DNA from 3 places in the Chelativorans composti genome. Region 2 is predicted to be linked to each of the others. Evidence: predicted binding sites of a transcription regulator. Region 2 holds the regulator's gene; each other region holds the start of a gene.
The links. The regulator LexA, encoded in region 2, represses DNA repair genes until DNA is damaged. The targets are predictions, from matches to a motif close to TGTTCNNNNTGTGTTCNG.
Positions count from the first base shown of each region.

Region 1: the regulator LexA is predicted to act here: its motif matches at 3,213-3,230, upstream of ABD906_RS09370 (ATP-dependent helicase).
Region 3: the regulator LexA is predicted to act here: its motif matches at 5,067-5,084, upstream of ABD906_RS06390 (helicase-related protein).

Region 1 is NZ_BAABGS010000021.1:192,539-202,352, forward strand. It holds gene ABD906_RS09365 (hypothetical protein) at 25-513, shown strand; gene ABD906_RS09370 (ATP-dependent helicase) at 672-3,176, opposite strand; gene ABD906_RS09375 (hypothetical protein) at 3,435-3,950, opposite strand; gene ABD906_RS09380 (AsmA family protein) at 4,028-7,861, shown strand; gene ABD906_RS09385 (ribbon-helix-helix domain-containing protein) at 7,898-8,137, opposite strand; gene ABD906_RS09390 (DUF4169 family protein) at 8,134-8,334, opposite strand; gene ABD906_RS09395 (SspB family protein) at 8,338-8,883, opposite strand; gene ABD906_RS09400 (NADP-dependent malic enzyme) at 9,123-9,814, opposite strand, start outside.
Region 2 is NZ_BAABGS010000074.1:158,197-168,010, forward strand. It holds gene ABD906_RS15005 (peptidyl-prolyl cis-trans isomerase) at 1-1,821, shown strand, start outside; gene trpD (anthranilate phosphoribosyltransferase) at 1,830-2,852, shown strand; gene trpC (indole-3-glycerol phosphate synthase TrpC) at 2,908-3,714, shown strand; gene moaC (cyclic pyranopterin monophosphate synthase MoaC) at 3,727-4,227, shown strand; gene ABD906_RS15025 (molybdopterin molybdotransferase MoeA) at 4,227-5,432, shown strand; gene lexA (transcriptional repressor LexA) at 5,540-6,259, shown strand; tRNA gene ABD906_RS15035 (tRNA-Leu) at 6,444-6,529, shown strand; gene ABD906_RS15040 (SOS response-associated peptidase) at 6,612-7,283, shown strand; gene ABD906_RS15045 (LysE family translocator) at 7,743-8,381, opposite strand; gene ABD906_RS15050 (ATP12 family chaperone protein) at 8,434-9,210, opposite strand; gene ABD906_RS15055 (RluA family pseudouridine synthase) at 9,253-9,814, opposite strand, start outside.
Region 3 is NZ_BAABGS010000018.1:206,867-216,680, reverse strand. It holds gene ABD906_RS06405 (CarD family transcriptional regulator) at 1-570, opposite strand, end outside; gene fdxA (ferredoxin FdxA) at 934-1,272, opposite strand; gene ABD906_RS06395 (RNA-binding S4 domain-containing protein) at 1,615-1,992, opposite strand; gene ABD906_RS06390 (helicase-related protein) at 2,005-4,968, opposite strand; gene phbB (acetoacetyl-CoA reductase) at 5,535-6,257, opposite strand; gene phaR (polyhydroxyalkanoate synthesis repressor PhaR) at 6,598-7,215, shown strand; gene rpmF (50S ribosomal protein L32) at 7,450-7,632, opposite strand; gene ABD906_RS06370 (hypothetical protein) at 7,783-8,190, opposite strand; gene ABD906_RS06365 (biosynthetic peptidoglycan transglycosylase) at 8,246-8,962, opposite strand; gene ABD906_RS06360 (polyprenyl synthetase family protein) at 9,114-9,814, shown strand, end outside.

The DNA.
Region 1 (9,814 bases), on a different contig from region 2:
GTATCTAGGTTGGGGCGCACAGACATGAACAAGAGCTTTGCTGAGCTTAAGCAGCAGCTGAATGAGCTTTCGGAGACGATAAACAAATTCGAATCCGAGGCCGTGCAGCTGCGCATTGTGGAACTGCTTTTCAATCAATCCGGCCTGAGGGGTCTGGCCGAAGAGCATGCAACCTTTGAAGGGGCGCCGAAGCGTGAGGCCAAGTCGCAGCAGGTTGCTGCTGCTCCCGCAGGCGCTTTGGGTGGTCGTTCGCAGTCCAGGGCATCCGGCCGCCGGTCTTCCGACACGACCGCTCCCAGCGCCAGTGGTGCTGTGGCGGCGCTTGCCCGCCTGGTTGAAAGCGACTTCTTCAAGGAGAAGCGCACGATCGGCGACGTTGTCAGGAAATGCGAGGAGGACTTTGGCGTCCGCTACAAGTCCAACGCGTTCTCCGGCCCCCTGTCGCGCTATGCGGCGAGCGGCGTTTTGAAGCGCGAGAAGAACGAGGAAGGCAAGTTTGCCTACTACAAGTAGGCCCTTGTTCCGAACGCTTTTTCTGCCTTTTCTCAGGTCTGAGCCGCGCCGCAACAGCGCGGCTCTTTCAATTTAAGGCGGAAAGGGGAGGGCCAGGCATTTCCGCAACATCCGGGGCTCGTGCTTTCACAAGGCCCCTGCCGGCTCTTCCCGAAACCTTACGCAGGCTGCACGAAGCCGTCGAGCACCCGTTTCTGGCCGGCCTTGTCGAAGTCGATCGTGAGCTTGTTGCCATCGACGGCAGCGACGTTTCCGTTGCCGAACTTCAGGTGGAACACGCGGTCACCGACCTTGAAGCGGGAAGGCTCGGTCGCCACGGACTTGGCGACCAGTTCGCCCTCGATGACCTTGCCCTTGAATGAGCCCCGTCCGGCACCGTATCCGGAGTCGGGTTCACCGTAACCGATACGCTCGACCTGATGTCCGGAGCGGTTGCCCCAGTTGCGCTGGGTTGCCTCGTTACGGTTCCTCTGTGCCCGTTGCCATCCGGGAGTGCTGTAGGAGTTCGAGAACACCGGCGTGTCGTCGAACCGCGACGCCCCGTAAGGATTGGGCCTGCCGGGGTAACCGGAGCCGTAACCGCCGTAGGAACTTCCCGACTCCACGACTTCCACATGCTCTTCGGGCAGCTCGTCGATGAAGCGCGACGGGATGGTGGACTGCCACAGGCCATGAATGCGGCGGTTCGAGGTAAACCAGATGTGCAGGTTCTTCTTGGCGCGCGTCACGCCCACATAGGCGAGCCGGCGTTCTTCCTCGAGGCCGGCGCGGCCGCCCTCGTCGAGCGCCCGCTGGTGCGGGAACAGGCCTTCCTCCCAGCCGGGCAGGAACACCGTGTCGAACTCGAGACCCTTGGCCGAGTGCAGCGTCATCAGGCTGACCGCATCCTGGTCATCATTCTGCTCGGCGTCCATCACCAGCGAGACATGCTCCAGGAAGGCCCGCATGCTCTCATAGCCCTCCATGTTGGAGATGAGCTCCTTGAGGTTTTCGAGCCTGCCGGGCGCCTCGGGCGAACGGTCGTTCTTCCACATGTCCACATAGCCGGACTCCTCGAGGATAAGCTCGGCCAGTTCGGTATGCGGCGTGCGGTCTAGCATGCCCTGCCACCGTTCGATGGATTCCACCAGCGCCCGCAGCGCGGCCCGCGGCTTGGGCTTCATCTCCTCGGTGCCGATGAGATCGCGCGCTGCCTGCAGCAGCGACGTGTTGCGCGCCCGCGCCGTGTCGTGCATCAGGCGCAGCGCAGCTTCGCCCAGGCCGCGCTTCGGCACGTTGATGATCCGCTCGAGCGCGAGATCGTCCGATCCTTGCGAGACGATGCGGAAATAGGCGAGGGCGTCGCGGATCTCCTGCCGCTCGTAGAAGCGCGGGCCGCCGATCACCCGATAGTTTAGGCCGAGCGTGATGAACCGCTCTTCAAAGGCACGCATCTGGAAGGACGCGCGCACCAGGATCGCCATGTCGTTGAGGGCGTGGCCCTTGCTCTGCAGCGCTTCGATCTCCTCGCCGATGGCGCGCGCCTCCTCGTCGGAATCCCAGGCGGCATGCACCTTCACTCGCGCGTCGTCGGGGTCGCCGCGGTCGGTGAACAGCGTCTTGCCGAGACGGCCCTCATTGTGGGCGATGAGATGGGAGGCGGCGCCCAGGATATGCGCCGTCGAGCGGTAGTTGCGTTCCAGCCTGATTACCTTGGCGCCCGGAAAATCCTTCTCGAAGCGCAGGATGTTGTCCACCTCGGCGCCACGCCAGCCGTAGATCGACTGGTCGTCGTCGCCCACGCAGCAGATGTTGACCGCGGGACGGCTGCCGTCGGGCAGCGCTGGCCGCTGCGCGAGAAGCCGTAGCCACATGTACTGCGCGGTGTTGGTGTCCTGGTACTCGTCCACCAGGATGTAGCGGAACTTGCTATGATACTCCCGGAGCACGTCCGCATGTTCGCGGAAGATGCGGATCGGCAGCATCAGCAGGTCGCCGAAGTCCACCGCGTTGAGCGTCTTCAGCCGGTCCTGGTAGGCTTGGTAGAGCTGGCGGCCCTTGCCGTTGCCGAAGGAACGGGCATCGCCTTCGGGGATCTCGGCGGGCGAAAGCCCCTTGTTCTTCCATGCGTCGATCATGCCGGCGAGCTGCCGCGCCGGCCACCGCTTGTCATCGAGCCCTTCCGCCTGGATGAGCTGCTTCAGGAGCCGGATCTGGTCGTCCGTGTCGAGAATCGTGAAGTTGGAATTGAGGCCGACCAGCTCCGCGTGTCGCCGGAGCATCTTCACGCCGATCGAGTGGAACGTGCCGAGCCACGGCATGCCCTCGATGGCCTCGCCCACAAGAATACCGATGCGCGCCTTCATCTCGCGCGCCGCCTTGTTGGTGAAGGTCACGGCCAGGATCTGCGACGGATAGGCGAGGCCGCTGGCCAGGATGTGCGCGATGCGCGTCGTCAGCACGCGTGTCTTGCCCGTTCCCGCGCCGGCAAGCACCAGGACGGGGCCCTCCGTCGTCTCGACGGCCAGCCGCTGCTCGGGGTTAAGCCCCTCCAGATAGCGCGGAGCGCCACGCGCGGCCTGGGCCCGCGCGGCTATGCCTCCGGGTCGGGGGGCAGGTGCTGGCGCTGGTACGAAGTCGTCATCGTCGCCGAAGAACGGCAGATCGTCCGGGTAACCTGTCATCTAAATCCGCATCTAGGTTCGACCGTGAAGGCGAAACGTTTTCCTTTTGTACCGGTTTGCTGTGGCGGGGCCAAGGCTTGATGAAATAATCCACGGCGCCTTTTCCATGCGCCCGGAGCGGCATACGCGCCGGAATGCTCCCTGACAAGGTAGGTGCTGGATGCTGCCGTTCAATGATGCGGATGGCTTGCGTGCCGGCGGCGGGACACGTGCCGCGCTGACCTGGCAGGCGATGCCCGGCCCGGAGCGCGAGAAAGCCTAACGCTGTTCGCGATTGGCATCCTGGCGCAATTCGCGCGCCCGTCTCAGGATGGCGCGCGCGAAGATGATTTCCATGGGAATGGCACTGCGGCTGCTCTCGATGGCCTTGAGTTCGTCGTCCAGCCGCTGGAAGGCCCGCGCCAGCTTGAAATTGCTGATGCGGTGGTCCTCGGCTAGACTTCTGGACATCTTGTTGACGTCGATCTTCAACCTTGCCTCCGGTCGGCTCGTGAGGGCCATGCGTGGGCTGATCCGGGTTTCCGGCCCAGAATGTGTTTCAGACCCGCGCATTGAAACGACCGGGTGGGCCTCCGCAAAGAGCTTTATGGTTAAAGGACCGATAATGTAGCGGTAATTTGTGCCGGCAAGTCGTGACGAACGTGGCGATTTGTGGTGTCCGGTATCTGTTGTTGCGGCCGCGCCGGAGGAAACGGATGGGGGATAATCCTGCGGCAGGCGCCGTGCGTCGGCCGCAATGATGGTATGAAAGGATGGCACCTGCAGGGGGCGCATGTTCCATCTCGTTGCGGATGAGGATACGCGGTAACCTCTGCGGCTGATCTGCGTGCCGGGAGGAAGCATCGTAGGAGTTGAAACTGGCTAGGCTGTTCGTCTTCATCGGTGGTTTGCTGGTGCTGCTTCTGACAGCGGCGCTGGTGGCCCCTTATTTCATCGACTGGACCAACTACCGGTCGGATTTTGAACGCCAGGCGGGCATCATCCTTGGCCGCGAGGTGCGGGTTGAGGGCGCGGCCCGCGCCAGGCTTCTGCCATTTCCCTCCGTGACCTTCACCGATGTCGTCGTGGCGGGCGCATCGCCTGACGAGCCGTCGATGACGGTTGAGGAGTTCTCCATGGATGCCGAGCTAGCCCCGTTCCTGCGGGGCGAGCTGCTGATCTTCGACATGCGGCTGGTGCGCCCGCAGGTACACATCTTCGTGGACGGGGACGGGCGCGTCGACTGGACGATGAGACCGTCGACGCCCTTCGAACTGCGGCAGATCAGTCTCGAGCGGGTGGCGATCACGGACGGCACTGTGACCATCCACCGGGCGGGAGGGCTGCGCAGCATCGTCGTAAACGACATCAACAGCGAGGTCTCGGCACGCAGTCTGGCGGGCCCCTGGCGGATGCAGGGCAGCCTCAGCGTCGATGGGATCCCGATGTCGGTTTCCGGTTCGACCGGCACGATGGCTCAAGACGGCATCCGCGTCCGTCTGGCACTGCAGCCGCAGAGCCTGCCGTTCACGGTCGATCTGGACGGCCACGTGCAAGGCGAGGGAGGCGTCCTCACCTATGCGGGCAGCTTCGACCTGAGAACGCCCGCCGCGGGGCAGGGGGACACCCAGCCATCCACGGTCCCGAGCAACAGGGTCACGGGACGCTTCCATCTGGATCATCAGCGGCTGATGGTGGAGGAGTTCCGGCTGATTGCCGGATCGCCCGAGGATCCCTACACGACCGAGGGCCGCGCCGAGATCTCCTTCGGAGCCGATCCCTCCTTTTCCATCGTGGCGGATGGCGCGCAGCTTCGCTGGGACGGAGCGGCGGACGAGCATGGCGGCTCCGGCATGAGCGCCGCCGAGCGCATCGAAGCGGTGGTCCGTTTTGTCTCCGGCCTGCCGCGGCCCACCATTCCGGGCATCGTCTCCGTCAACATTCCTGCCATCGTTGCGGGTGATACGACCATTCGCGACGTCCGCATCGAGGCCCGGCCGGTTGCAGAAGGCTGGAACCTGGGTTCGGTGGCGGCCACCTTGCCAGGCCGCACCCGCCTGGAAGGCAGCGGTGTGCTGGCGCTGGGCGATCAGGCGGCCTTCTCCGGCCACTTTCTGCTCGCGATCGCTCAGCCCTCCGGCTTTGCCGCCTGGGTCGCGCGCGACATAGACGATGCGATCCGCCGTCTCCCGGCGGCTGGTTTCAGTGCTGATGTTCACCTGAGCGGTACTCGACAGGTCTTTGAAAACCTTGAGCTTGTGCTCGGCGACGCGACGTTCGCGGGCAGGGTCGAGCGGCAGAGCCCTGCCGATCGCCGCGCCTCCGTCCTCGTGTCCCTCGAAGGAGGACGTCTGGACCTTGACGGTCTACGGGCCTTCGCCTCGCTGTTCGTCGATGACCAGGGTGAGAACCGCCTGAGCAACCACGACGTGGACGTTGAGCTTGCCGCGGGTCCCGTTGTCTGGCGAGGCGTGGAGACGGAACGTTTCGAGACCAAGGTGAGGCTGCGCGACCAGGCGCTGGAAATCGACCGCTTCTCAGCCATGGGACTCGCCGACGCCAACATCAGCGCGACAGGGCGCCTGGAGAACCTCGCTGCCGATCCTGCAGGCAGCATTGACGCGACGATTGTTGCCGTGGATCTTGCACCGCTTGTCGAGACGTTGGCCGCTGTCCTTCCGGATGTCCAGCCGCTGCGGGCTCTTGCCCGCAATGCGTCCGCCTATCCCGGTCTGCTGGAGGACGCGAAGGTTGATGTTCTGGCAAGCCGGGCCGTGAACGGCTCTACCGAATTCACGCTGCGCGGCATGGCCGGTGGAACCGATTTTTCGATCACCGGCAGCGCCGCGAGCCTCATCACCGCCCCAGACACGCCGGTTGAACTGCGGCTCACCGCCCGTAACGACGATGCCGCGGTGCTTTATGCGCTGGCGGGCCTGCCGGCGCTGCCGCTGGGTCTCGCGGGCGAGGCTTCGATTGAAGCAAGCGTGTCGGGGCCCTTGGGCGATGGCGCTGCCGCGGAACTCGCCATCAAGGGAACGGGACTGTCCGCCACCTTCGACGGAACGCTGACGCGGTCGGAGAGTGGTTTCAACTCGCGTGGCCAGTTTGCGATCAAGACGGAGGATCTGGAACCCTGGCTGTCCGTGGCTGGTATTCTGCTTCCCGGTTTCGGGTACGGCCTTCCCGTGGACGTGAGCGCTTCGATCGACGTGGGCGACAAGCTCGCGGTCATCAGCGATCTCGCCGGCACTGTCGCCGATGCGGACATATATGGCGATCTCAACGCGGAGATGCGCAACGGAATCCCGCACATAATCGGCTCTGTTCACTTGAGCAGGTTCGATCTGGGTCTTCCGGTGGAAATGGTCACCGGCAGCGCCGCGCTGCAGCCGGCGGAGGAGGGCCGCTGGCCAGAAGCCTCCCTGCAGCGGGAGATATCCACGCCATTCAGCGCGGACGTCGAGCTGGCGGCGGAAGAGCTGTGGTTCGGTGGCTGGGCATCAGCACGCGCGGCGAGCATGCAGCTTCGGCTCGATCGTGAGAAGCTGTCCGTCGCCAGTCTTTCCGCCGAGATGCTGGGGGGCGTCGTGAAGGGCAGTGCGGAGCTTCGCAACGACGCCGGCACGGGACTGCTGTCCAGCCAGTTTTCTCTTGCCGACGTATCGCTGGAGAAGCTTCTGCCAGAAAGCGGTCTTGCGGGCTCGGCGGACCTGAGCGCGAGCCTCACCGCTTCCGGCAAGTCAGTCAACGCTCTGGTGGCGGCTCTGTCCGGTTCCGGTTCCGCGGATGTTCGCAACCTGGCAGTTTCCGGCCTCAACCCGTCAGCCTTCCCGGATCTCCTGGCTCGGGCAGATGAGCTTGGCGCGCAGGTCGATGCCGGGCAGGTGGCGGCCTTCGCCCCCGACATCGTGCGAAACGGCGTATTCCGGACTGGGTCGGTGGCCATTGCCTTTACCGTTGCCAACGGCGTGGCGCGCTTCCCCCAGCTTCACTTGGAAGGCGAGGGCGCCCGTGTAAGCGTCGACGGTGCCGCCGATCTGAGGCAGCGGACCGTGGCCGCCTCGGGCAGCATCACGTATCATCCCGGTCTGGAGGGGGTTTCTGGGGCCGAGCCGGCAGTCCGCTTCAGCGTCGAAGGACCCCTCGGGGAGGTTCAGGTGTCGCTCGACACCGAGCCGCTGGCGCAGTTCCTGACCCAGCGCGCGTTGGAGCGCGAGCAGGAGCGCGTGGAGCACATGCAGGCGGTTCTTCTCGAGACCCAGCGCCTGCGCCGCGAGGTCCGCTACTATGAGCAGCAGGCGGCCAACCGCGCTGCCGAGGAGGCCGAACGCATCCGGGCGGAGCGCGAGGCCGAGCGCAGCCGCAAGGCGGCGGAGGAAGCACGCCGGCAGCGTGAGGAGGCTGAACGCCGCGCCGCCGAGGAACGCCGCCGCCAGGAGATGGAACGCCGTCTTCAGGAGGACCGGCAGCGCCGCGAGGACGCGCGTCAGCCGCAACCCCAATCGCAGCAGCCGCAACCGCAGCGCCCGCAGCCTCAGCCTCCACAGCAGCAGCAACAGCGTCCCGCTTCGTCTGGCGCGCGGCCGTCGGGGACGCCGATGCAGCAGCTTCCAGGTGTCAACGTGAATCCGGCTACCGGCCAGCGCAGTCTTACATCGGAAGAGAACGAGCGACGGCTCCGCGATCTATTTAACCGCCGATGACGCGTGGCCTGAACGGGGCGGAATGGCTGCCGCCGTTCAAGTCGAATCGCTTGTCCGCGCTGCCGCTGCTTTCAGATCCTCCAGCACGAAAAGCCGGAGGGCGGAGGAGAGATTGCTGTCGCGCGGGCGCGCTTCGTCAATCTCGGCGATCAGCGCCGCGACGGCAAGCCCCCGCTCGCGCGCGATCCGTTCGATTTCCTGGACGAAGGCGTCCTCCAGCGAGAAGCTGGTGCGGTGACCGTGGATGGTGACGGAGCGTTTGCGCGGGGCGCTCATGCTTCCGGTCCGTCCTCCTCGTCGCGGGAGAGGCGGTGGGCTTCCAGCCTCTTCTGTTCCAGATCGCTCAACCTCCGCTCGCGTTCCTTCTCGGACTTCGGCCGGCCGAACCGGACGCGGTTTTCCTCCGCGATCCGTTCCTTTTCGGCCCGCGCCTTGGCCTTGCGCCGCAGCCGGAGGTTGACGATCTCGCCCATGGCCTACTTCTTGCGGAACGCGTCTAGGGAGACGACCTCCGCGCCTTTGCCGGCAGCAGGCGCGTCACCCTCGGGCTTGGCCGGCTCTTCCCTTTTCCTGGCGGGCTTCTCCGCCTTCGCAGGCTTGGCGGGCTTGTCGGCCTCGGGCTCGCGCGGGAACTCCTGCACCTGGGCCTCGTTGGCGCTTGCCGGCCTCACGTCGTCGAATTCCATCTCGAAATTCGCGTGCGGGTCATAGAAGCCGCGAATGGCGGTGTAGGGGATTTCGAGCTTCTCCAGCACGTCGGAGAAGGAGAGCACCACCTCGAAACCCTTCTCGTGGGCCTTGAGATCCCAGTACTGATGCTGGATGACAATCGTCATCTGTTCCGGGTAGCGCTCGCGCAGCGCGCTCGAGATGCGCACGCCCGGCGCGTTCGTCACGAAGGTGATGAAGAAATGATGGTCGCCGGGCAGACCGGCCTGGGCTGTCTCCTGCAACACCTTGCGAATGACGCCGCGCGCGGCTTCCTGCACAAGAATGTCATAACGGATGCGATCGTCAGCCATGGGATACGCAGTCTCTTTGGTTGTCTTTCCGGTTAGCTCTAAAGAAGCTTGCCGTGCACGTAAACCAGTTAATTGAGCAGAAGCACAACCGGCAACACAAGTTTGTGCAGGTTGCACTGACGCCTCGCGCGGCTGGGAATGCCGCAACTGCCTCGGACACGCGCACAATCTACCGGTTAGGTAGCCGTAACCCTTTCCCCGTTTCGGGACCGGCTGAGCGCCGGTCCCCTTGCCTGAGGTCAGGCCGATCCGTTCTTCTGGTTCCAGGCTTCCACGGCGGCAAAGGCGGTCATGTTGACCACGCCGCGCGAGGTGACCGAGGGCGTCAGGATATGCGCCGGGCGCGCCACGCCGAGCAGGATCGGGCCGACATGCAGGGCGTCGGTCAGCGCCTTGACCGTGGTGAGTGTGATGTTGGCCGCGTCGAGACCCGGGAAGACCAGCAGGTTCGCCTCGCCCTTCAGGAGGCCGTGCGGATAGATGCGCTGGCGCAGGACTTCGGACAGGGCCGCATCGCCGGTCATCTCGCCATCGACCAGCAGGTCCGGCGCGACCTGGTGCAGCGTGTTGACCGCCCTGCGCATCTTGAGCGCGCTTTCGCTGTCGCGCGAGCCGAAGCTGGAGTGCGACAGCAGTGCCGCCTTCGGCTCGATGCCGAAGCGGCGGATTTCCTTGACGGCGAGCAGCGTCGACTCGACGATTTCCTCGGCGCTCGGATTATGGTTCACGAACGTGTCGGCGAAGAACGTCACGCCCCGCTGCATGATCAGCATGGAAAGCGCCGAGAGTTCCTTCACGCCTTCGGCGCGGCCGATGATCATGTCCACATAGCGCAGGTGGCGCTCGAACCGGCCCTCGAGGCCGCACAGCATGGCGTCCGCCTCGTCGCGCATCACCGCGAGTGCCGCGATGACCGTGTTGTTGGTGCGCA
Region 2 (9,814 bases):
GGCATCTGGGGCATTTCCGGACAGATGCTGATGGATCCGACCGGCGGATCGGTCGTGACCGTTGGCGGAACGAGCGTGTCGGCGATGGACTATCGACTGGCCTACGATCGGCGGGTCTCGGAGCTGTCGCGCCAGCTCGGCACGCAGCTGACGCGCGCCCAGGCGGAGGCCCTCGGTATCAGCGAGCAGGTTCTCTCGGAGGTCACGGTCGGCGCCCTGCTTGACGAAATGGCCCGCAAGATGGGCCTTGGCGTTTCCCGTGAGAGCATTGCGGAACTTGCGGCCGCCGATCCTGCCTTCAAGGGCCCGGACGGTCGCTTCAACGTCGCCCAGTTTGACTACATCCTCCAGCAGATCGGCATGACCCGCGACGCCTATCTGCGCAACCAGACGGCAGCCGCCCGCCGCCAGCAGATCGTCGACGCGCTGGCTACCGGCGTGAAGGCGCCCGACACCCTGCTTGCCAGCATGGCCCGCTATCGCGGCGAAGACCGCACGATTGAATACGTGGCCCTGCCGCGTTCGCTGGTGGAGCCGGTCGAGGCTCCGTCCGACGATGCACTCAAGGCTTATTTCGAGGAGCACAAGGCCGGGTACGCGGCTCCCGAGTACCGGACTATCAGCTTCGTGAAGCTGGAGCCGGAGGACATCGCCGATCCGGACGCGGTCTCCGATGAGGACATCGAGCGTTACTACGAGCAGAATCGCGCCAGCTACACGGTGCCGGAGCGCCGCACGATCGAGCAGATCAACTTCGACAGCGAGGAAGCCGCCAGCACGGCGGTCGAAAGCCTGAAGTCCGGCGTCACCTTCGAGGATCTGGTTCAGCTCCAGGGCAAGAAGCCCGAGGACGTGAACCTCGGCTCTCTCACCCATGCCCAGATCGCCGACAAGACCATCGCCGATGCGGCGTTCTCGCTTGCCGAGAACCAGGTGAGCGACATTGTGAACGGCATGTTCGGCCCGGTCATCCTGCGCGTCACCAAGATCGAGCCGGAGAAGGTAACGCCGCTCGCTGAGGTGAAGGACAGGATCCGCAAGGAACTCGCCATTTCCGACGCGACCCGGCAGATCCAGGACGCCTATGACGCCTACGAGGATGCGCGCGCCGGCGGCGCCACGCTTGCCGAAGCGGCCCAGAGCCTCGGCCTTCAGGTTCGCACCGTGAAGGCCATCTCGCGCGGCGGCGAGGACCAGAACGGCAATGTCGTCTCCGACCTGCCGGCCGCTCCACGCCTTCTCGCGGCAGCCTTCGAGACGGACGAAGGCATCGAGAACGCGCCCATCGACGTGGGCTCGCACGGCTATCTGTTCTACGAGGTGGACGAGATCATCCCCGCCCGTGATCGCACGCTCGACGAGGTGCGCGACCGCGTGGTCGCCGACTGGACCAGGGAGGAAGTCGCGAAGCGCCTGAAGGCCAAGGCCGAGGAGCTTGCCAAGGCGGTGCGCGACGGCACCAGGACGCTGGACCAGGTCGCCTCCGAGTTCGGTCTGGAGAAGATTACCAAGCGTGGTCTGAAGCGCGAGGCGAACGATCCCGACCTCGGCCGTCCGGGCGTTACCGCCGTGTTCGGCATCCCGCAGGGCTCCGTTGGCTCGTTTGCGAACCCGGCGGGAGACGGCGAGTTCCTGTTCCAGGTCACGGAGGTCTTTCAGCCTGCTTCCGCCTCCGCGGAAAGCGTCCCGGCTGATGTCGCCAGGGCGGTCGGCAATACCATGACCCAGGATCTGCTGGTTCAGCTTGCCGCGCGCCTGCAGGCCGATCTGGGTGTCACGGTCAACCGGGCTGCGGTACAGCAGGCCCTCACCCTGTTCTGAGGTAAGTCATGGCTGATCTGAAGGCGCATATTGCGAAGGTGGCAACGGGTACGCCGCTGACCCACGAGGAAGCGCGCGAGGCCTTCGACATCATCATGTCCGGTGAGGCGACCCCGAGCCAGATGGGCGGCTTCCTGATGGCGCTGCGGGTGCGCGGCGAGACGGTGGCCGAAATCACCGGCGCGGTGGAGACCATGCGCGCCAAGATGCTGCGCGTCAGCGCGCCCGAAGGCGCCGTCGACATTGTCGGCACCGGCGGCGATGCCTCCGGCTCCTACAACGTATCCACCTGTGCCGCCTTCATCGTGGCAGGGTGCGGCGTGCCGGTGGCAAAGCATGGCAACCGCGCCCTCTCCTCGAAGTCCGGCGCGGCCGACTCGCTGGCCGCCCTCGGCGTCAACATCGAGCTGGGGCCGGATGAGATCGCGGCCTGCATTGCTGAAGCCGGCATCGGCTTCATGTTTGCGCCCATGCACCATTCAGCCATGCGCCACGTGGGCCCGACGCGCCTCGAGCTCGGCACGCGCACGATCTTCAACCTGCTCGGACCGCTCGCCAATCCGGCCGGAGCCAAGCGTCAGCTGCTCGGCGTGTTCGCGCCGCAATGGGTGGAGCCGCTCGCCCATGTCCTCCGCAACCTTGGCGCCGAGAAGGCCTGGGTCGTTCACGGTGACGGCCTCGATGAGATGACGACGACCGGCAAGACGCTGGTGGCGAGCCTCGAAAATGGCGAGGTGAAGACCTTCGAGATCACGCCGGAATCCGTCGGCCTCGCACAGGCCGACATGGCCTCGCTGCGCGGCGGTGACGGCGTCGCGAACGCCAAGGCGCTGCGCGCCGTTCTGGAAGGCGCCAGGAACCCCTACCGCGACATCGCGGTTCTCAATGCCGCGGGCGCGCTGGTGGTGGCTGACAAGGCTTCGAGCCTTGAGGAAGGCATCGCGATGGCGACGCAGTCGCTCGACACAGGCGCTGCCCTGCGCACGCTCGAGAAGCTCGTGGAGGTCTCCAACCGGAAAACGGCTGACTGAGGCCCTGCCCTTCACCGACGCAAACGACAACTGCCCGCTGCACTGGAAGGAGCATCTGATGGCGGACATTCTGCGCAAGATCGAAGCCTACAAGCGCGAGGAAATCGTTGCTGCCAAGGCCGCCCTCCCCCAGGCGGAACTGAAGGCGCGGCTGAAGGACGCCTCGCCCGTGCGCGGCTTCATGAATGCGCTGAAGGCGAAACAGGACCAGGGCGGCTTCGGTCTCATCGCCGAGATCAAGAAGGCTAGCCCCTCGAAGGGCCTTATCCGCGCCGATTTCGATCCGCCGGCGCTGGCGAAGGAGTATGAGCAGGGCGGCGCTGCCTGCCTTTCCGTGCTCACCGACGGCCCCTCTTTCCAGGGTGCGCCCGAGTTTCTGGTCCAGGCGCGGGCGGCCTGTTCGCTGCCAGCCATCCGCAAGGACTTCATGCTCGACACCTACCAGGTGCTGGAAGCCCGTCTGCTCGGCGCCGACGCGATCCTCATCATTATGGCGAGCGTCGATGACGACACGGCGCGCGCGCTGGAGGAAACGGCCTTCGAGCTCGGCATGGACGCGCTCATCGAGGTGCATGACGAGGAGGAACTGGAACGGGCGCTGAAGCTTTCCTCCCGCATGATCGGCATCAACAACCGCAACCTCAGAACCTTCGAGACGACGCTGGCCACGTCCGAGAGGCTCGCACCCATGATCCCGTCCGACCGGCTGATCGTCGGCGAAAGCGGCATCTTCACCCACGAAGACTGTCAGCGGCTTGCCAAGGTGGGCATTCGCAGCTTCCTCGTCGGCGAAAGCCTGATGCGCCAGCAGAACGTGGCGGAGGCAACGCGCAGCCTGCTGGGGCTCGCCCCGGCCGCCTGAAGGAGGGTTTTCATGTCCGCGGAGGAGGATAAGCGGCTTACCCATCTCGACGCCGAGGGCAAGGCCGACATGGTCGACGTGGGAGCCAAGGCGGATACGGAGCGCGTGGCGGTCGCGACCGGCTGCGTTCGGATGGCGCCTGAAACGCTGCAGGCCATTCTTGCCGGCAACGCGAAGAAGGGCGACGTGATCGGTGTGGCGCGCGTCGCGGGCATCATGGCAGCGAAGAGGACGAGCGACCTCATTCCGCTCTGCCACCCGCTTGCACTCACCAAGGTTTCCGTCGACATCGAGCCGGACGAGGCCCTGCCCGGCCTGCGGATCCGCGCCCTCGCCAAACTCACCGGCAAGACCGGCGTCGAGATGGAGGCGCTGACGGCTGTCTCCGTTACCTGCCTCACCATCTACGACATGGCCAAGGCGCTCGATAAGGACATGGTGATCGGGGAAATCCGGCTTGAGGAGAAGCTTGGCGGCAAGTCCGGCCACTGGAAGCGCGGGGAGCGGGACTGATGGCCCTGCTTTCTGTCGATGAGGCCCTCGAGCGCATCCTGGAGGGCGTGCAGCCCGTCTCCGCTGAAACCGTTCCGCTCGCCGAGGCCGTCGGCCGCGTTCTGGCTGCTCCGATTGAGGCGCGCCGCACGCAGCCGCCCTTCGACGCCTCGGCCATGGACGGCTACGCAGTGCGGGACGCCGATATTGCCAGCACGCCTGTCACCCTGAAGGTCATCGGCACTTCCGCCGCAGGCAAAAGATTCGACGGTGAAGTGACCGCCGGAACCGCCGTGCGCATCTTTACCGGCGCTCCGCTGCCGAAGGGCGCCACCACGATCGTTCTGCAGGAAAACGCCCGGGTCATCGACGAAGGCAGGATCGAGGCGCTGGAGCCTGCCGCCCCAGGCCGCCATATCCGCCGCGCGGGACTGGACTTTCGGTCTGGCGACACGGTGCTGGAAGCGGGCCGCACGCTCGATCCGGCGGCACTGTCCCTGGCGGCAGCGTCGGGCCATGCTCAGGTGCCGGTCATCCGTCGCCCGCTCGTGGCACTCATCGCCTCGGGCGACGAACTCGTGCCCCCGGAAGCCGAGCCGGGTCCGGATCAGATCATCGCTTCCAACAATTTCGGCGTCGCCGGCCTCGTCCAGCAGGACGGCGGCCGGGTGCTCGATCTCGGCATTGTGCCGGACGACCATGCGGGTTTCGCCGCCGCCGTGCGCCGCGCCCGCGAGGCGGGGGCCGACGTGCTGGTGACGCTAGGCGGCGCCTCCGTCGGCGACCGCGACATCACCCGCGAGGTGCTTGCCGCAGAGGGCATGGAGCTCTCCTTCTGGAAGATCGCCATGCGGCCGGGCAAGCCGCTGATCTTCGGACGCCTGGGCCGCATGTCCGTGCTCGGCCTGCCGGGCAATCCCGTCTCGAGTCTCATATGCGCCCACGTCTTCCTGCGGCCGCTCGTGCGCCGCCTCGGCGGACGGCTGCATGCGCCTAACCTGCACCAGGCGGAGCTCGGCGCCCCCATGCCCGCCAACGACGGCCGGCGCGACTATGTCCGCGCCACGGTGGTCCCCGGACCGGGCGGGCTCATCGCCACCCCCTTCCCCGTCCAGGACTCCTCCATGTTGAGCGTGCTTGCCGCCGCGAACGCGCTCATCATCCGCCAACCGCATGCGCCGGCGGCGGAGGCCGGCGAGCGCTGCCAGGTTCTCATGCTGCGTTAACGCCGCTCTAACCTTTCGCCCTGCAAGTTACCAGTTGCAGAACACATCCTGAACGTCTACGTTATGTTCTGGATTTGTTTTTACTTTGATTCAGGGGTTCGGAGCCGATGCTAACCCGCAAGCAGCATGAACTCTTGCTGTTCATTCACCAGTGTCTCAAGGAGACCGGCATCCCGCCTTCCTTCGACGAGATGAAGGAAGCTCTGGACCTCGCGTCAAAGTCGGGGATCCACCGCCTGATCAGCGCGTTGGAAGAGCGCGGCTTCATCCGCCGCCTGCCGAACCGCGCGCGGGCTCTGGAAGTCATACGCCTGCCGGATTCGATGATGCCGAACGTGCCGCCGCGTTCCCGGGGCTTCTCCCCCTCGGTCATCCAGGGCGGCCAGAGCCAGCCCGAACCGGCGCCGACGCCTTCGCGTGCCACGCCGGTTTCCAGCGAGACAAGCATATCCATTCCGGTCATGGGCCGCATCGCCGCGGGCGTGCCGATCGACGCCATTCAGCACGTGACCCACAGCATCGCCGTCCCGCCGGACATGATTTCCGGCGGCGAGCACTATGCGCTTGAGGTCAAGGGTGATTCGATGATTGAGGCCGGCATCTTCGACGGCGACACGGTGATCATCCGCCACACCCAGACGGCCAACCCGGGCGACATCGTCGTGGCGCTGGTGGACGACCAGGAGGCGACGCTGAAGCGCTTCCGCCGCAAGGGCGCCTCCATCGCCCTGGAGGCCGCCAATCCCGCCTATGAGACCCGCATCTTCCCGCCCCACCGCGTGAAGGTGCAGGGCAAGCTCGTCGGCCTCATCCGGCGGTATCACTGAGTGATGATGCGGCGGGGCCGCCGTCAGGCCCTGCCCTGCCCTGTTGCCTGTTGCGGTCATTTGCCATCAAGTGCTCGTGGCATCTGTCGAGACTGCCGCGCGGACCAAATCCTTGCGGAAGAGTCCGGAAAACGTCTCTGCCGCAATTGACGCAGCGGCTGAAGCAAGGGAAAAGGACCACAATGCGGACGTGGCGGAACTGGTAGACGCAAGGGACTTAAAATCCCTCGGGCTTCGCCCGTGCGGGTTCGACCCCCGCCGTCCGCACCAAGCCTTCAACATTGCCGCTGTATCTTGCCAGGCTGGACAAAAACCAGCCATCGTACCTGCCGTCAGGGCGGGTTATACGGCCATGTGCAACCTCTACACCTCCACAACGAACATTGAGGCGCTTCGCCAGCTCTCGCGCCTTCTGGACAGGCTGGCGGACCGGGCCTTCTTCAATGAGGAAAGCTTCGACGTCTATCCGAACCGGTTCGGTCCCGTCATACGCATGGTCGAGGGCGGGCCTGAGATGGTGCGCGCTCGCTGGGGCATGCCCTCTCCTCCCTCGATGCTCCAGGGCAAGGACTTCGACTATGGCATTACCAACATCCGCAACACCGTCTCGCCCCATTGGCGTCCCTGGCTCTCACCCGGGCACCGATGCCTGGTGCCGGTGCTGAAATTCGCCGAGCCTGATCCCGCGCGCAAGCGGCCGGGCGAACGGACTCCGGACGCCTGGTTCGCGCGGCCGGACGGACGCCCCTTTTTCTTCGCCGGGCTCCGGACGCGCTGGACCGGAAAGCGCCTCGCGCGCGAGGAACCGGCCACCCACGAACTTTATGCTTTTCTTACCACCGCGTCGAACGCCCTTGTGGCGCAGGTGCACCCCAAGGCCATGCCAGTCATCCTCACCCGTGACGAGGAGATCGATATCTGGCTGCGCGCCCCTTGGGACGAGGCGCGGCACCTGCAGCGCCCTGCGGAGGAGAGCGACCTGATCATCCTGCCCGGCGAGAAGGACCGGCCCAAGCTGCCCTGACATGTTCAGCCTCGTGTGGCCCAAGCCAGCCTTTTCGCCGCTCTGTACGAAAGCCCGCAGCGGTTTCCCATCCGCGCGCCGGGGCGTGCTTGAAAAGCGCTACCTCTTGCCCGTAGCTAACGAACAGGGCTACGGTCTTCCCCGGAGGATTTTGACCGACTCCAAAAGCTTCAACCTTCACATGAACGTGAAGATTCTAACTCACCTATTTGTTTTTTAAAACTTATCAAGGATCGAAATCTGATAGTCCGCGGAACTGATTTTGAGCGACCTGCACCTCCGGGAAAATCTGAACGTCTCCAATCATATGCTTCCTGCGGCCGGAAGGAGACGGTTCAGACCTGCTCGGAACCGGGCCTGGAGCCGTTCAAGGAAAGTGGAAACCGGTTTCTGTCCGGAACCATGACCAGCCGCTTACCTACAGCAGTTCAGTGTTTCGTAAAAAACTGAACTGCTCTTCTAAGCGGCTGCGCGCTTCCAGCCGAGCGCGAGCAGGCCGGCGCCGATCATCAGCGTGCCGCCCGTCCGATTGATAACGTACTGGACGGTAGGATTGCCGATCCGCGAGCGGATGGCCGAGGCCATGAACGCGTACAGCGCCGCGTTCACCGTCGCGATGACGAGGAAGGTGACTTCCAGAATGACCATCTGCGGCAGCAACGGCGATGAAGGGTTCATGAACTGCGGCAGGAAAGCGACGAAGAAGACAATCGTCTTCGGGTTGAGCGCGGTTACCGCATAGGTGTGCAGGAAGATCCGGCCTGGCCGCAAGGTGGCAGCTGGGGCGTCGGGCGTCTCCCCCCTCTCCTCGCTCACCGGCGCGCACCAGAGCTTGATGCCAAGGTAGATCAGATAGGCCGCGCCGATCCACTTGAGCACGGTGAACAGCGTGGCCGAAGTGGCGAGCAAAGCGCCCAGGCCGAGCATCGAGCCCGTCATGGCGGTGAAGTCGCCGAGAGTCACGCCGGCGACCGTCGCAAAAGCGATTCTGCGCCCATGGCTCAGGGCGTAGGAGACCACCAGAAGAATGGTCGGTCCGGGGATGGCGACCACCACGGCAGACGCCGCCGCGAATGCAAGCCAGGTTTCAAGGGACATCGGGCACCTCGATGATCGGCGAGAAAAGGGTCGGCCTCTGCTGATCAGTTAACTAGAGAATCCGCAACAATTCAACCGCCGCCATCATGTCCCGCTTGCGAGCGGCAAGCCGTTGGGCGGCTTCGTAATCCTCGCCCCATTGGCTGGCGTTCCAGTCCTCGTCGATGTGGGCGGCCCTCCAGGCGTCCTCGGCATCGAGGAACCCGGCCTCGACCGCCAACGCCAGGATCGACGATCCCATCAGCGTCGTCATGACATGGAGGGAGGACAGACGGAACACCTCGCGCCGCTGCGCGAGATAGCTGCCGACCGCAGCAATGGTCTCGCGCGGTTGCTGCACGTGCATCACGCCTTCGGCGAGCACGAAGCGCGCACCGATCGTCCCCTCGATCCAGTCCAGCACCGGATCCCAGGCATCCCGCTGCATCTGCACAAGCCGCTCTGGCGACTCGGCGCGGTAGCAAAGCAGGTCGGACGAGGCATACCGCAGGATATCCTCGAGAACGGCCTGCGGGTCGCGCGCCACGCCGTCGATGGCGGTGTTGACGAGCCGCGTCACCGGCATGGTCATCGGATCGATCCGCTCGCCCTGCGCGGCATATTCGTCCGCCACGAGCCGCGCCATGCCTTCCCTGGGGAGAATGACTTCGGCTCCGCCGGGCGTACGTACGGTCTTTCCGTCGAGCAGCACCTTGAAGGCCCCCTCCTCGCCGCCCACCGTTACTTCCTTGTAGAAGCGCCGGGGCAGTTGCGGGCGCATGCTTTCCTGGGCGGCGCGGATCGGGTCCGGCTGGCGCCCCTGTTCGAGATCGTTCAGAAGTTCACGCATGTCATTCATATAGGCGGCGGCGTTGGCGCGGCCACCTTCCCTTCATTCTTCTTCGGCCGAAGCCTCGTCGAAGCTGAGCAGGTTCCAGCTCTGCTTCATGTGCGGCGGCAGCTCGGCCGTCACGTCAATCACGCCCTTGCCGGGATCCGGATGCGGGATCACGATGCGCCGGGCATGGAGATGCAGCCGGTTCTGGATTCCGCCCGGGAGCTCCCAGTTGTGATCCGCGACGAAATACTTGGGGTCCCCGATAATTGGGCAGCCGATATGCGTCGTATGCACGCGCAGCTGGTGCATGCGGCCGGTCTGCGGCTCCAGTTCGAGCCATGACAGCGCCTGCCCGGCCTGCTCCACCACCCGGTAGAGCGTGACGGCGTGCTCCGCCCCTGGCTCGCCATGCTTGGCGATCCGCATCTTGTCACCGTCCGGGGTGGCCTCGCGCAGCAGCCAGGTCGAGATCTTGCCTTCCCGCTTGCGCGGCACGCCCTTCACCAGCGCCCAGTAGACCTTCTTGGTCTCGCGCTCGCGGAACGCTTCCGTAAGCTTCACCGCCGCAAGCCGCGTGCGCGCCACGACGAGCACGCCGGACGTGTCGCGGTCGAGC
Region 3 (9,814 bases), on a different contig from region 2:
GTCCTTCTCGGCATCCTCCGCATCGGCGTCCGACTTGGAACCGCGGCGGGGCGCCTTGGTCAGGTTCATCTCGATGAGGCGAACAGCCTCGGTCTCGGACAGGCCATTCACGGCAGCGATTTCACGCGCCATGCGGTCAAGGGCGGCCTCGAAGAGCTGGCGCTCAGAATAGGACTGCTCCGGCTGGTTCTCGGCGCGGTACAGATCGCGCACGACCTCGGCGATGAGAATGAGATCGCCGGAGTTGATCTTGGCGTCATACTCCTGGGCGCGGCGCGACCACATGGTGCGCTTCACGCGGGCACGGCCCTGAACAATCTTCAGCGCCTTCTCGACGCTGTCTTCCTGCGAGAGCTTGCGCATGCCACTGGATGTCGCCTTGGCGACAGGAACCTTAAGGCGCATCTTGTCCTTCTGGAAGTCGATGACGAACAGCTCCAGTGTGTGACCGGCAACTTCCTGGCTCTCGATGTTCACGATCTGACCCACGCCATGAGCGGGGTACACGATGAACTCGCCTGTCTTGAACCCGGACTTGTGTGCCACTTTCTTCTGCTGCTGGGTTGCCATACGCCTAAAACTCCTGTTGCAGGTGGCAGCAGCAATCGCTCAGCCACCCTGGGTGTCATGCTGCTTGATGACTAAACGCAGTAACGGAGGTGAATTCGTTTCATCCGTCTGCCGAGGCAGGTGAACTCTTGCGCGCGAAGACCAGGTTCAAGCATCCTTGTAAACAAGGCAACTCCACTTTTCGTGATTAAGATGTTCGCGCCGTCAAGACGTTCTTTACTGACATACACCCGTAGATTAACATAAGAAGGCGCGAAATTCAATTTTTCGCGCATGCAAAATGTAGGGTAGAAGCGGAAGCTTACTACCCCATCATAATGCGGCAAAGCGCCGCAGCGGGAATTATTGTCTCAGCGACCTGTCTCAGTCGCCCTGGCCGGGGTTCGGCGAGAAATACTGCTCATACTTGTTCGGCACGCCGTCCATTTCCTTGGCATCGGCCGGAGGTTCGCGCTTCACGGTGATGTTCGGCCAGACGGCGGCGTACTTGGCGTTGATTTCGAGCCACTTTTCAAGGCCGGGTTCGGTGTCCGGCTTGATGGCTTCCGCAGGGCATTCCGGTTCGCACACGCCGCAATCGATGCACTCGTCCGGATGGATCACGAGCATGTTCTCGCCTTCATAGAAACAGTCGACGGGACACACCTCAACGCAATCCATGTATTTGCACCGAATGCAATTGTCCGTCACGACATAGGTCATTTCGTGCTCCTGCGGGGTGTCTGTGGAAGCTCGGGCGTTCAGGTAGACCCTTTGACGCCTGATGGCAAGTACGCACATCGCGATGCACAACAACGCAGCGAGGCGGCTTGCTCACGCCAGCGGGAAAGGTATCCGCCGAACCCCTTTGGTTGGCGTGTTCATTATTCCATATAGCCTTACCGGATCTTGATTTCCCGCAAATTCTTGCAGGTACCGGTTATCCCGACGAGGATGCCCATCCCCGCAATGCATCTACACCATGCCAACGAACAACCCTGAGGGACCGTTTTTCGGGTCGAGGTGCGCTACCGGGGCGTACCTCCTCGGCGCATACCCGGAGGGCTATGGTCTTCCCTTCAGCTGGTCGAGCTGGCGGCGTTCGCGCTTGGTCGGCCGACCCGCTCCCGGCTCGCGTACCGGACCGGCTTCCGCCTCGGACCTGGGCGGCTCGGGAGGGGAGAGATCCTCATAGAGCAGCCGGGCCTCGGAGGCCGGGCCGCGGCGTTCGCCCGTGTCGAGAATGCGATAGACGAGGATGCGCCGGTCCAGCGTGATCGTGAGCACATCGCCCACCTTCACCTGATAGGAGGCCTGGTCGATCTTGTTGCGGTTGACACGGACCCTGCCGCCCTGGGCGAGCCTGGCGGCAAGCGTGCGGGACTTCACCACCCGCGCGAAGAACAGCCATTTGTCTATTCTCTGGCGTCCTTCGGCGGGCACGCGGACGGTCTCCTACTTGCGAAGCTGTTCCTTCAGGGCAGCAAGAGCGGCAAAGGGCGAGTTCGGGTCGATCTTGACCGGACGTTCCTCACGCTTCGGACGGCGCTGATCGCCCTTCTTGCCTTCGCCCTTCTTCGGGCGATCCTGGCCCCGGCCCTCGGCCGGACGAGCATCCCTGTTGCGGCTCTTTTCGGCGGCCTTGCGGTCGCGCTGCGGCTGCGGGCGGCGTTCAAAGCGGGCCTGACGCCAGACCAGAACGGGCTTCGGAGCCTCCTCGGCGGCGGGCTCACCTGCGGGAGCGGTGGCAGCGGCCTCCTCCGTCGTGGGCGTGGCGGTCTCAGCAGCCGGAGCTTCAGCGGCAGGCTGCTCGCCGGCCGTTTCCTCGGCTGCCGCTGCAGATGACTGCTCTCCCTCTTCTGTCGACGGAGTGGTTTCGGCCGCAGGTGCCGGCTTGGCTTCGGCTGCAGGGGCAGTCTCGGTCGCGCCCAGCGCGGCCAGATGTGCCTGAACCTCTTCAGCCGGCTTGGCCTCGGCGCGGTAGCCCAGCCCCTTCAGGATGGCCTCCATGTCCTCGGCAGTGGCGCCGAGAATGGACATCATGGCCGGGGTCACAACGAAGCTTTCGTTGCCATAGGCGCCCTCGGGGCGCTTGCCGCTGCCGGGCTTCCAGCCCAGGGTCGGACGGATGAGATCGGCCAGGCGCTCCAGAATGTCGACGCGGACCGCGCGGCGGCCGAGATTGCGGAAACCGGCCAGACGGTAGAAGGCGCGATCGAACTGCGGATCGGTGACGATGGATGTGCGGCCGGCTGCAAGGGCAGCCACCACATCGCCGTAACCGGGCTTCTCGCGGGCATCGTTCTTGAGGGCCCAGAGAAGCGTCGCAAGGCCGGCCGGACCCGGCTTGATGAGCGCGGGGACGAAAATGTGGTAGGCGCCGAAACGCACGCCGAGACGGCGAAGCGCAGCACGCGCATCCTGGTCGAGAGCGCGCACTTCCTCAGCGACATCGCGGCGGTTCAGGATGCCGAAGTTCTCGGAAAGCTGGAAGGCAAGTCCGCGGGCCGTGCCGGTGAGAGTTTCAGCATCGCGCAGATCGAGCAGGGGCTTCAGATGCGTCTCGATCTGGTAGTTGACGAAGCGCTCGGCGCGGGCGGCTACCTTGTCCCGGGCTGCGCCGGTGAGCTGCTCATCCGCCAGCAGGACAACCCTGGGCTTCAGCACGTCGTCGGTCGCGACGAGCGTACCGACGGGCGCCCCGAGCCAGCGCAGGATGCCGTCGGATCCCAGGGCCAGATCGCCGTTCGGCGCGGCCGCGAACCGTTCCGCCCGCAGCTCGAACTCCGCCGCCAGGGCTTTCTGAGCCGCGGCTTTCACCGCACGGGCATCTTCTCCCTCAGCGGTTCGGTCGGCCGTGAACCGGAACCCCTGCATTTCACCAACATGATGTCCCTCAACGAGCACTTCGCCCGACGGGTTGATTTCTGCTTCCGGCATTGCGTTCTCTCTAAGGCGCCTCATCAGCACAGATGTCCTGCGATCAACGAACCGTTTCGTCAATCGTTCATGCAGCGCGTCGGACAGTCTATCCTCAATCTCGCGCGTTTTTTCCTGCCAGTGTGTCGAATCAGACAACCAGCCAGGACGGTGGGAAACAAACGTCCAGGTCCGTATCTGGGCAATTCGTTGCGAAAGCGTATCAATTTCGCCTTCCGTCGATGAGGCTTTGGCGACCTGGCTGGCCATGTAATCCTCATCCACGTGACCGTAGCGCACGAGGTCGCGGAAGATCGCACCAACGATCTCGGCGTGCTGGGCCGGCGCGATCTTGCGGTAGTCAGGCAGAGCGCAGGCGTCCCAGAGCAACTGGACGCGGGCGCGCCCCGAAACGAGCGACCGGATGTCGTCCTCGCGGGAAAGGTACTCGAGGACACGCTGGTCGGTGGCCGGCAGGGCACGCGTGAGACCTTCGATGGCCGGGGGACGGTCCAGAGAGATCCGGAGCGCGTCGATGCTGGAAAAATCGAGATCCGCAGAGCGCCACTGAAGCACCTTCACCGGATCGAAACGGTGGGTCTCTATGGCTTCCACCAGGGCATCCGGGAACGGATCGACCTGGCCGGTGACGCCGAAGGTGCCATCGCGCGTGTGGCGGCCGGCACGGCCGGCGATCTGGGCAAGTTCCGCTGCCGTCAGTTCACGGTAATGGAAACCGTCAAACTTGCTGTTCTGGGCAAAGGCGACATGGTCCACGTCGAGGTTGAGGCCCATGCCGATGGCATCGGTGGCAACCAGATAATCGACATCGCCCGACTGGTAGAGCTCGACCTGGGCATTGCGGGTGCGCGGGCTCAAGGCGCCAAGAACGATGGCTGCGCCACCGCGCTGGCGGCGGATCAGCTCGCCGATGGCGTAGACCTCGTCAGCGGAGAAGGCCACGATGGCCGAACGGCGCGGCAACCGCGTGATCTTCTTGGATCCCGCATAGGTGAGCACCGACATGCGGGGACGGCTAATGATGGAAATGCCCTTGAACAGGCGCTCCAGAATGCCGCGCATGGTGGCCGCGCCAAGGAACAGCGTTTCCTCACGTCCGCGCAGGTGGATCATGCGGTCGGTGAAGATGTGACCGCGCTCGAGGTCGGCAGCCAGCTGAACCTCATCGATGGCGACAAAGGCCGCATCAGTCTGGCGCGGCAGAGCCTCGACGGTGCAGACGGAATAGCGCGCGTTCGGCGGGATGATCTTCTCCTCGCCGGTGATGAGCGCAACGTTGCCCACACCCACGCGAGCCGCCACCTTCGTGTATACCTCGCGCGCAAGAAGGCGCAGCGGCAGGCCGATCACGCCCGACGAGTGCGCAACCATCCGCTCGATGGCAAGATGGGTCTTGCCCGTGTTGGTGGGACCGAGAACAGCAGTCACTCCCCGACCATCGAGAGAAACCGTCTTGCTCTTATCAAGCAGGATATTCATTCAAAGCACTCGCGCGCGCCCTTGTATGCGTATGGCCTTGCGCAGACATATAGGAAATACGCCCGGGAGCAACAGGCAAATGCAAGGGCCTTAACCATTGGAACGAGTCTGGAACGAATCAGCGACGAATCGCTGACTCTCAGGAGTTCCAGCAATGTTCACCACCAGATCTTGTGGCAATGCCAGACAAATCTACGAAAAATTGAATCGACAGGTCAACTGAAGCCTCAATTTATGGCCTGAGCGTTAACCATTTCATCGCCCGGCCCAGGCGGGAAATCGCCAAGTCGGCTTAAATCGTTAATTTTATTAAGAAAAGTTTCCGATGTCTTTACATCTTCCGTTTCCGGAGGGCCGACCGGGGTCAAAAGCAGAACGAATCGGCGACGAATCGCTTATGGACGGATTATCTTCTGCGAAGCGTTGGGTTTGGCGAAAAATAATGCACCGGTCATGAACAGCTTATGCACAACGTGTCCACAGGAAGCACGTGCTTTCCGGTGGAAGCCGCGCGAAACGGGTTCACCGACGGATGCCATGTGGCGGCGCAGCTGGCCGTCAATTCATCAGACCAGATACTGACCGCCGTTCGCCGTCAGGGTCGAACCGGTGATGAAGCCTGCCTCATCCGACGCCAGGAAGGTCACGCAGCGGGCAATTTCCTCCGGTTCGCCAAGACGGCCAACCGGGATCTGGTCGACGATCTTCTGAAGCACTTGCTCCGGCACGGCCCGGACCATTTCCGTGGCAACGTAGCCGGGGCAGATCGTATTGACGGTAATGCCGAAGCGCGCACCTTCCTGCGCCAGCGCCTTGGTGAAGCCGATGAGGCCGGCCTTGGCTGCGGAGTAGTTCACCTGCCCGATCTGCCCCTTCTGGCCGTTGATGGATGAGATGTTGATGACGCGGCCAAAGCCGCGTTCGCGCATACCGCCCCAAACCTGATGGGTCATGTTGAAGACGCCGGTGAGATTGGTGTCTATCACCTGATGCCAGGCTTCGGGGGTCATCTTGTGGAACATGGCGTCGCGCGTAATGCCGGCATTGTTCACCAGCACCTCCACCGGGCCAAGATCGGCCTCGATCTGGGCGATTCCCTTCACGCAGGCTTCGTAGTCGGTCACCGACCAACGATAGGCCGACAGGCCATGCCGGTTGGCAAATTCAGCCGAGGCCTCGACACTCCCCACGAAAGTGACCGCAACCCTGTACCCCGCTTCCCGCAGGGCAAGCGCCGTGGCCGCACCGATGCCCCGGGTACCTCCTGTTACGACAGCCACTCGCGCCATGACGTTTCCTCTGCTCCTGTTATCGCGCAAGCCAATACAGCAAGTCGCATGCCAGGGGCTAGTGCATCGTCACAACAGGAGGAAGATCGCGGAACGCCGCGAACGCGCGAGCCCGTTGTGCTTCTTGCGGTTTTCAATCATGGGCGCCGCCGCGAGCCATGCGGCTCCCCGGTGATAACGATATCCTCAGGCGGTTTTTTTGCAGCGCACCATGAACTGCGCTAATATGTTTGAATGGAGGCGATAATTGCCCTTCCATTCCCGACCCGGTTGCGCCTATTTTTGCCAACCTGACGGCCCGCTGCCGGGTCTGAATACATGCGTTCAGGGGGAGGCCCTTATGCCCGAAAAGAACGAACCGGTGATCATCAAGAAATACGCGAATCGCCGGCTCTACAATACGGGTACGAGCACCTACGTGACCTTGGAAGACCTTGCCCAGATGGTGAGGCGCAAAGAGGAGTTTGTTGTCCGCGACGCGAAGACGGGCGAGGACCTAACGCATTCCGTCCTGACGCAGATCATCTTCGAGCTGGAGAACAACCGCGAAGGCCAGAATCTTCTGCCTATCTCCTTCCTTCGCCAGATCATCTCCTATTACGGCGACCAGATGGAGACGGTCGTTCCATCGTTCCTGGAGCAATCAATGCAGCTGTTTGCCAAGGAACAGGCGCGCATGCGCGAGCAGATGCAGCAGGCCTTCGGCGGTAAGGACTTCATGGATTTCACCGTGCCAATGTCGCTAATCGAGGAGACGACGCGGCGCAACATCCAGATGTTCCAGGAGGCGATGCGCTTCTTCGCACCGCAGCCGCCGCCCGCGCAGGAGAAGGAAGAAAAGAAGAAGGAAGAGCCTCAGCCCCAGAAGGCCAATGGCGGACCGACCAGCGCGGAGCTTCAGGAGCTTCGCGAGCAGCTCGCCGCTATGCAGCGCAAGATCGATTCGCTGACCAAGTAACCCCTGCACACCGCACCGCGCGCGGCATCCAGCACACACATCCGATCGACCATCAGAGCGGTGTCCGAGTTTCCCGGAACCGCTGCCGCCGGCAGCCGGACTGCATCAGCCCAGAAGTTTCAAGCGGGCACACGAAAGCAGGGCCCACGGTAACCCGTTGACCCTGCCAAATGTTGCCTGAGCCCCGGTGCGGTGCCCCGAACGAAAAACGGGGCAAACGACGTGAGTCGAAGCTTACGCTTCCTTCGGCTGCAGAACCTGGCGGCCGCGGTACATGCCCGTCTTCAGGTCGATGTGGTGTGGACGGCGCAGCTCACCGGAATTCTTGTCCTCGACGTAGGTCGGAGCCTTCAGGGCATCGGCCGAACGGCGCATGCCGCGCTTGGAAGGCGAAGTCTTTCTTTTAGGTACTGCCATGATACTCTCCGCTGCTCGACGGACCCGAGCGCAGAATCCGCGCTACTGCCTGCCGAGAAAATAGAATTCGCGCCGCCTATACACGGCTTGGATCGTTTTGGCCAGTGGGGGAGCGCGCATTTTTCGAGTCAAATGACGCCGAAACGCCCGTCACCCCGGCTCCTGGTCGGCTTCTATACCATAATCATCCCTTAAGGTTGGATGAAGAAGCCCCGCGTGCAGCATCAGGAGGACGATCGAGGCATCAAGGCCCTTCCCCACCTCCAGCGCCCGTTCGAGGCGCCCCAGAACGGCCCGACGTGCGGGCTCGCCGTTGTTGCGCGCAAACTCCTCCTCGCCCAGCGCAGCCAGCGCCATGAGAGCGCCAACCGGCGGATAGGCCCCGGTAGGCGGTTCCGGCCCGTCTTCGGCCATCAGGCTCACCGCGGCCATCTTCACGCCCTCGGGAACAAGCGACGGGTGCAGTCCGGCGCTCCGCAAGGAAGCGTCGAGATAGCGCATGTCCTGCGAACGGCCGAACCTGCCGAGAAAGCCGATTGAAACACCGCGTTTGACCATGGCTAACCCTTTGCTGTTGACAGAGCGGGCATCCAGAGGTGCGCCGCACACCGGATCATCGGGATTCCTGCACGATGCACCCGATATAGGCGCCCGACGCCCGGGCCCTGCGCTCGATCCGGTTTGCCAGCCGGTTCAGCTGGTTGGAGGGCTTGGCCGGATTGCGCGCGCTCGGATTTGGAAGGGTAACAGCGAGAAGAGCGGCCTGCCGCGCTGTCAGATCCCGGGCGGGACGGCCAAAGTAGTGCTGCGACGCCGCCTCAAGCCCATAGATGCCGGGTCCCCATTCGGCAACGTTGAGATAGATCTCCATGATGCGCCGCTTCGGGTAGATCAGGTCGAAATACATGGCCAACGGCACTTCCACCAGCTTGCGGACGTAGGACCGGCCAATGGGAAGGAAGAGGTTCTTCACGGTCTGCATCGTGATGGTCGACGCTCCGCGGGGGCTTTCACCGTTGAGGAACTCGTTCAGGACCGCCCGCATCTCGCCCCAGTCGACGCCGTTGTGGGCGCAGAACTTGGCATCTTCCGACATCATCACGGAGATGGGCCCGATCTGCCCCATCTCCTCCAGCGGCACCCAGCGCCGGTCATAACCCTTGAGCGCGACCAGATCTGCCAACATGAGGGTGGAGACGGGATGGATGAAGCCTGGCCGGTAAAGGATCGAGAGAACGAGCGGAATGGCAACGATGATCAGCAGCAGCTTCCAGAAGCGCCTGAGCCAGATCCGTGCAGAGGCGCGAATGCCGGTTCGCGGTGGCGGCATCTCAAGTGCCCTCTCTTCCGTCTCTACTTCCGGAGCTGCCAACTACTCGCCTCCCCAATTCTCAAACTGAGATACTCACAGACAGCACTTGTGGCAAATGTTTCTGATGATATGCCTTGACCGGAAAACCGTAACGGGCCATCGCTGACCAATGGATCACTCGACCCCCTTGTCATTTGAAACTCGTTTTTTCCTTCAGGCGGCGCAGGTCGAACAGCTCCTTGCGGAGCTGCTCTCGTCGCGCCCGCGCGAGGGAGAGATCGCCCGACCAGAAACCCTGATCGCCGCGATGCGCCACGGTGCGCTGAACGGTGGCAAGCGACTGCGCCCGTTCCTGCTGCTGGAAAGCGCGCGGCTGTTCGACGCCGAAGGCCCGGCGGTCCTGCGAGTGGCAGCTGCGCTGGAGTGCATCCACTGCTACTCGCTCATCCATGACGACCTGCCGGCCATGGACGACGACGATCTGCGACGGGGCCAGCCCACGGTGCACAAGGCATTCGACGAGGCGACCGCCATTCTCGCCGGCGACAGCCTGCTGACACTCGCCTTCGACATCATCGCCAGCGACGAGACAGAGCTGCCGGCGACGGTCAAGGTGCAGCTGATTTCCGCACTCGCGCGGGCAGCCGGAGTGGGCGGCATGGCGGGCGGACAGGCGCTCGATCTGGCCGCGGAGAAGGTGAAGCCCGACGAGGCGGAGATTGTGCAGCTGCAGGCGATGAAGACGGGAGCCCTCATCCGCTTCGCGTGCCAGGCCGGTGCCATCATCGGGAGCGCCACCGATGCCGAGCGGGAGAGCCTGACCGCCTTCGGCGAAGCGATCGGGCTCGCGTTCCAGCTCGCCGACGATCT